DNA from 3 places in the Vreelandella halophytica genome. Region 1 is predicted to be linked to each of the others. Evidence: predicted binding sites of a transcription regulator. Region 1 holds the regulator's gene; each other region holds the start of a gene.
The links. The regulator FliA, encoded in region 1, starts transcription of late flagellar genes. The targets are predictions, from matches to a motif close to CTAAAGTTNNNNNNNNNNCNGCCGATA.
Positions count from the first base shown of each region.

Region 2: the regulator FliA is predicted to act here: its motif matches at 1,019-1,045, upstream of ACWHXT_RS02600 (flagellin N-terminal helical domain-containing protein).
Region 3: the regulator FliA is predicted to act here: its motif matches at 1,475-1,501, upstream of fliD (flagellar filament capping protein FliD).

Region 1 covers NZ_OZ309107.1:134,518-136,785, reverse strand. Annotated here, with positions in the region: gene ACWHXT_RS00635 (motility protein A) at 1-733, opposite strand, end outside; gene ACWHXT_RS00630 (RNA polymerase sigma factor FliA) at 774-1,472, opposite strand; gene ACWHXT_RS00625 (flagellar protein FlhE) at 1,499-1,921, opposite strand; gene ACWHXT_RS00620 (hypothetical protein) at 1,928-2,268, opposite strand, start outside.
Region 2 covers NZ_OZ309107.1:542,990-545,257, forward strand. Annotated here, with positions in the region: gene ACWHXT_RS02595 (flagellin N-terminal helical domain-containing protein) at 1-842, shown strand, start outside; gene ACWHXT_RS02600 (flagellin N-terminal helical domain-containing protein) at 1,118-1,981, shown strand; gene ACWHXT_RS02605 (flagellin N-terminal helical domain-containing protein) at 2,248-2,268, shown strand, end outside.
Region 3 covers NZ_OZ309107.1:539,039-541,306, reverse strand. Annotated here, with positions in the region: gene fliD (flagellar filament capping protein FliD) at 45-1,400, opposite strand; gene ACWHXT_RS02580 (hypothetical protein) at 1,690-2,010, shown strand.

The DNA.
Region 1 (2,268 bases):
AGTTCAACGTCTCTTCGATGAACGACGGCAAGCGGCGCTTGGTGATCAGCGAGATGCCCTCGAGCACCATGTTCATGGTGATCAAGCGCTCTTCGGTGCGCCGCTCGAGTTTCACCGCCACCGGTTTGAAGACCAGGTTGGCAAGCAAGATACCGTAGAAGGTCGTGAGCAGCGCCACCGCCATGCGCGGGCCGATCACCTCCAGGTCACCGGCGTCCATGACCTCCAGCATGTTAACCAGCCCCACGAGGGTGCCGATCATGCCGAAGGCCGGGGCGTAGGTCGCCATGGTGCGAAAGATTTGCGCCTCGGCGTGCTCGCGCGCCTTGAGCCGGGCGATACGCCAGCGCAGCATGTCGAAAATTTCATCTTCCTTGGTGTTGGCGATCACCAACTGAATGCCGGTGCGCAGAAACGGGTTGCGCGTGTGTTCGAGCTCGCGCTCCACCGCCCGTACGTCGCCCTTGAACCAGAGCCGCGACATGGACACCAGCTCGTTGATATCGTCGCGCACGTAGGTGTTCTCGCGGCGAAATACCAGCCCCACCAGGCGTACCACCCGCAGTACCTCCTTGAGCGGGTAGCTAATGAAGGTCGCCGCCAGGGTGCCGGTCACCACGATGGCAAGCCCGGGCAAGTTGAGAAAGCTCTCCGGGGATTCCGCGGTGAAAAACAGCACGCTAACCAGTAGCAGAATACTGGCAAATATACCGATCAAGGTAGAGGGGTTCATCGACGGCTCCTCGCCGGTTGGGTTTAACGGTTAAAATGCGTCAATCTGGCTCGTGCAGCCGCGCGCGCAGACGGCTAATGGCTTGGCTATGCAGCTGTGAAACACGCGATTCGGTCACCCCCAGTACTGCGCCCACCTCTTTCAGGTTGAGCTCCTCCTGGTAGTAAAGCGCCATCAAAAGCTTTTCCCGCTCGGGCAGCGCTTCGATCGCCGCGATCAGGGTTTCGCGCTGCTGACCATCCAAAAGCTCCTCAAAAGGCGCATTCAGCGCCTCCTGAGCGGGTTCCCCGCCCTCTTCCAGAAGCTCCTCGAAGGGCAGCAGGTGGCCGCTGTTGGCGTCGTTGAGCAGTTGGTGATACTCGCCGAGCGGCATGTCCAGATGCCGGGCGATCTCGCCCTCCTCCGGCGCCCGGCCCAGGTTCTGTTCGAGATGGCGGACCGCCTCGTCCATGGCCCGGGCCGAACGTCGCACGCTGCGCGGCAGCCAATCCCGGGTGCGCAGCTCATCGACCATCGCCCCGCGAATCCGCTGGCTGGCAAAGGTGGCAAAGCTCGCCCCCTGGGAGGCGTCAAAGCGCCCGAGCGCCTCCAATAGGCCGACCATGCCGGCCTGAATCAGATCATCGAGTTCGATGCTCGCCGGCAGGCGGACCTGCAGCGCCAGCGCCTGGCGGCGCACCAGCGGCATGTGCTGAGTGACCATTTCGCTGTGTTGAATTCTGCCTTGTGCTGTATACATCCTCGTGCCTCGTGGCTATACACTCGTCACTGGTAGTTCACAATCACGTGAAGCCCTTTTACCCGCATCGGCCGCTGCCCGCGCCCCAATGCGAAGCGAAACGCCAGCGGCGCATCGGCGGAAAGCCCGGCAAACCCGGTTTCGCTTCCGCGCTGGCCGCTTAGCTCGACGCAGCGCTCGGGGTGGCAAAGCCAGGCCCGCAGCGCGGCGTCGAACGGTGCCTCATACCGCCAGTGAACGCCTTCGATACGCCCCTGGGCGATCTCCGCTACCGGCGGCGGCGCCAAAACCTGGCTGCTGACCGCCCGGTCGCTCATGGCCACCATCATACCGGTGACCTCCTTACTCCAGCTGCCTGTGCCCGCCTGAGCGGTCAATGCCAGGCTCGCCCCCATCGCCATGAGTAGCGCGACGCCTTGAAGACTCTTTTTCAGAAAACGCTTTTTCATTGTGGCCTACCGCGCTAGTAGCAGCAGTTCGATATTCAGATAATTCGCCGCCGCCTTCTGCAAATTGTCTAAAAGCCCTTCGCGGGGCAAGCCGGGCTCGTGCAGCGCCAGTAGCTGGCGGGGCCCCTGGTTGTCGTTGAGCTGGCGCAGCGTGCGATACATGCTCGCGAAGGCGTCCGCGTCGCTGCGCACCCAAAGCGCCCAGCGTGAATAGCGCTCGCAAAACGCCTCCAACGGCTCGCTGGCATCCACCGGGATGACCTCCCAGCTTTCCGGGGTCGCCGCCCAGCGCCGGCCAAGCTCGGCCCACTCGCCAAGGCGCTCTTTGACCGGGGCGACGCTTTTCG
Region 2 (2,268 bases), 410 kb from region 1:
TGTCTGTTATCAACACCAACATCACTTCCATGATCGGCCAGAACAACCTGAACAAGTCCCAGGGCATGCTGGCTCAGGCTCAGGAACGTCTTTCATCCGGTCTGCGCATCAACAGCGCCAAGGATGATGCTGCGGGTCAGGCCATCGCCAACAAAATGACTGCCCAAATCAAGGGTATGGATCAGGCGAGCCGTAACGCCAGCGACGGTATCTCACTGGTACAAACCATGGAAGGCGGTCTGGACCAGATCAACGACAACCTTCAGCGTATTCGTGAGCTGGCCGTACAGGGCGCCAACGATACCAACACCGCCGAAGACCGTGCCGCGATCGCTACCGAAATCGACGAGCGTATCGCCGAGATCGACCGTGTAGCGGGCAGCAACAACTTCAACGGCACTAGCCTGTTGGCCAGTGGCGCAAGCACTGCCCTGAACATTCAGGTTGGCTCGAACACCACCGGTAACGACACCATTGTCGTTAATACCTTTGACGCGACCAGCAGCTCACTGGGTGTCAGTGGTTCCGCGGCGGCCCTGTCGGGTGCTGGCGCCACCAACGAGAACTTCCGGTCATTGATCGATAGCGTTGATACTGCCCTGGAATCGCTGGACACTCAGCGTGCGACCCTGGGTGCCACGCTGAACCGTTTCGACTCGGTGATCGACAACCTGGCGACCACCACCACCAACCTGTCCGAAGCGCGTTCACGTATCGAGGACGCCGACTACGCGGTGGAAGTGTCCAACATGACGCGTGCCAACATCCTGCAGCAGGCGGGTACGTCCATGCTGGCCCAGGCCAACCAGACCCCGCAGTCCGTACTGTCTCTGCTGGGCTAATAGTACGCTAGCGCTAAATCATGACGGGGCCAATAGGCCCCGTTTTTTGGTTTTTTAACCTACATTTTTGTTTATTGGATTTCTTGTAAATCGCCGTATGGCGGGAGCTTAAGCACGAAGGCTTGGGTTTTGAGTGGCTAATGTTACTTTCCCTTACATAAAAAGCGTATTGTTTTCTAAAGACTTTGTACGAGCAGCCGTTACCAAGGGGTAGCGGCATGACAAACGTCGCAAAGTTGGCCCGCTGGCCAGTTATACTTCTAGGAGCAATACTCATGTCTGTAATCAATACGAATATCACCTCCATGATCGGCCAGAACAACCTGAGTTCTTCGCAGAGCATGCTGGCTCAGGCGCAAGAACGTCTCTCCTCTGGTCTGCGCATCAACAGCGCTTCCGACGATGCCGCTGGTCAGGCCATCGCCAACAAAATGACCGCGCAAATCGATGGCATGAGCCAGGCAAGCCGTAACGCAAGCGACGGTATCTCGCTGGTACAGACCATGGAAGGCGGTCTCGACCAGGTGAACGACAACCTGCAGCGTATTCGTGAGTTGGCGGTACAGGGTGCTAACGACACCAACACTCAAGAAGACCGTGCAGCGATTGCCACTGAAATCAGCGAGCGTATCGATGAAATCGACCGTGTTGCGGGTAGCACCAACTTCAACGGTACTAACCTGCTGTCTTCAAGTGGCTCAGGCACTGACCTGAGCATGCAGGTTGGCGCTAACACCACCGACAACGACACCATCACCGTTACAACCGTTGATGCGAGTAGCACTGGCCTAGGTGTTAGTGGGTCGGCAGCTACTATTGCCACGAATTCTGCTTCGGGTGGCGAGGGCGTCACTAACGCTGATTTCCAGAGCCTGATCAACGACGTAGATGACGCAGTAGAGACGCTTGACACCGAACGTGCGACCTTGGGTGCCACGCTGAACCGTTTCGACTCGGTGATCGACAACCTGGCGACGACTGAAACCAACCTCTCCGAAGCGCGTTCGCGCATCGAAGATGCCGACTACGCGGAAGAAGTCTCCAACATGACGCGCGCCAACATTCTGCAACAGGCGGGTACGTCTATGCTGGCACAGGCGAATCAGACCCCGCAGTCCGTACTGTCTCTGCTGGGCTAATAGTGCACTATTTGTAGCACTTGATAACGACGGGGCCACAAGGCCCCGTTTTTTTATATTTCAGGTTGGTTAAAAGCTTTTTTATCCATATCTTATTGTTGTTATTGCTCTTTCTTTTAAGCGTCATGCGTTCTCGAGAAAGATTTTTTCAAAAAAAAGGCTTTCGGCTAAAGAACTCGGCCGCGCGGCCGTTAATTATAATAACGGCGATGTAAGCGCCGATTTCCCGGCCCTTCCCAGGCCACTAAACACCGAGGATTGCTTCCATGTCCGTTATCAACACCAAC
Region 3 (2,268 bases), 400 kb from region 1:
GGCAAACGCCGGGCATTTTCTGTCTCACGAGTATCGCTTGGCGATCACGACTGGTTGTTCTGGCCCAGCATCCCTAACTGCTCGCTCAGGTAGCTGCTGGTCTGGTTCATCTGCGCCACCATGCTATCCATTGCCTGAAACTGGGTGCGAAAGCGCGCGATGGTCTGATCGATGCGCTCCTCGGTTCGGGCGAAACGGTCTTCGAGGGTCCCGATACGGCTTTCGGAGTTACTTTCAGCCGTATCCAGGCGCCCTCCATCGCCCACGAGGCGCTCGAGGGAGGCATTGATTTGCCCCGCCATCCCCGCCTCTTCACTATTACCGGCAAAAAAGCCGGCAAGCTGATCGGGCTCGGTCGCAATGACGCTATCCAGTTTATCGTCGTCTATTTTGAGTTTACCGTCGGTTTGCAGTGAAATACCGATATCAGAGAGCACGCTGAAGCCCTCACCACCCACTGCGCTGCTGATGGACTGGCGAAGTTCCCGCTCGACTGCGCGCGTGGTTGCGTCGGCATTCAGCCCTGCTGATTGGCCGGTTTCGGCATCGAAGCTGGTTAAACGCGTCAGGGTATCTTTCAGCGCATTGAATCCGTCTACAAAGGCAGTCACATTGTCCCGCAGCGCTTCGTCGTCCTGCTCGACGCGCACGGTGCTCGAGGCGCCCGCTTCCGTAAGATTCAAGGTCATACCCTGAATAGCACCCTCGACCTGATTGGAGGCACTGACGATATCGATTCCGTTCACGTTGAAGGCAGCGTCCTGCCCCGCCTGAATGACCTGCACATCCGAGGTAACGGCATCGCTCGATAAAATGGAGGAAAAGTTGGAGCTTTCGATGCTGGCATCAGCGCCCGTTTCACTGGCCATGACCGATAGCCGATACCCTTGGCCGTCATCGATGATGGAAGCCGTTACCTGACCACCGCCTTGTTCATTGATGGCGTCGCGGATGCCTTCCAGCGAACTGCCGTCGGCAATGGTTATGGGCGCCATATCGCCTTCAGCCAAGCCGAAAGTTAGCGTTTGCTCACCACTAATAATGCTTTCGTCGGATGAACCCAAACGCTCCGTAACGAAACTCCCGGCGGTCGCCAACTGCTCCACCTCGACCTCGTAACGGCCGGGTTGTGCTTCATTGGTCGTCACGGCCGTCACGGCATCGCCATCGACCCTGGTCGTGAGGCTCTCGAACGACTCGGCATCGTTGAGTGCTTGAGTCGCATCCTGAAAGGTAGAAATGGCGCTCTTCAGCGTTCCATAGGCAGAAAGCGTCGCCTTCTCGGACTGTACCTGTTCGGCGATGGGGGTGAGCTTGGCGCTCTCGGCGTCTTCAAGCTGGCCCAGCAGCCCGTTCAAATCCAGCCCCGAGCCAATGCCCAGTGAGGTAATGGAAGCCATAGATTAGTGCCCCTTCGATTAGCGTCGCTCAATTAACCGCGCGACCTGAAATTTGCCTGCGTTGATGCATTGAATATCGGCATCCGGCGCTTTTTCTTTAGCTCTTGACCTGTTTTAACTCATTAAAAGGTTATTTTCTGTAATGTTTGGAAATTTTGAGACTACGTCGCTACCCAAAGAATTCGCTAAAAAGCGTTCGTTGAACCATCGTCTTATATAGACCTTGGTCTAATGCCCATGAGTGACTTACACTGGCCTGCGTATTTCGCGTTCACTGCTGGAGAGCCTCATGTCTGCCCAAGGCAAAACCCCGACTGCCCACCCCGCCCCGTTTAGCCGAGAGCAGCTGCGTGGATGCCTTTTTAACGTGGCGGAGCTTCTCTATGTGAACGGCCACGTGCTGGAAACCATTACGCTACCTGGCTGTGGGCTGGCGAAGCGGGAGATGGCCGTACTGGAAGCGCAAAACGCTGGCTGGGCCAGGTGTCGCAAAACCCTCGAGGCGAGCGAAGCGGGTACCCTCAACACAGCGGGGCGATTCGTACTAACGGCGCTGGGCCGCGAGATCATGTTCGATATGTTTGGCCAGGGGGCGGCGGACTGCGCCTAGGGCCCAGGGATAGCCGAACACGCTTAAAAAAGCGCTCTAAACGCAAAAACGCCCGCGAATGCGGGCGTTTGTGTTTGGCACGGCGTTGTGATCAACGAAGGCCAAGCATCGAAAGAATAAACAGTACGACGACTACCAGACCCACGATGTAGATGATATTACGCATAACGGCGCTCCTTGCTTTTTTGCGTTTAGAAAAATCAACGGGTTGCTTTCCCCATCGGGGCAACACCCACATCCTAGCAGGCTTTTGGGTTC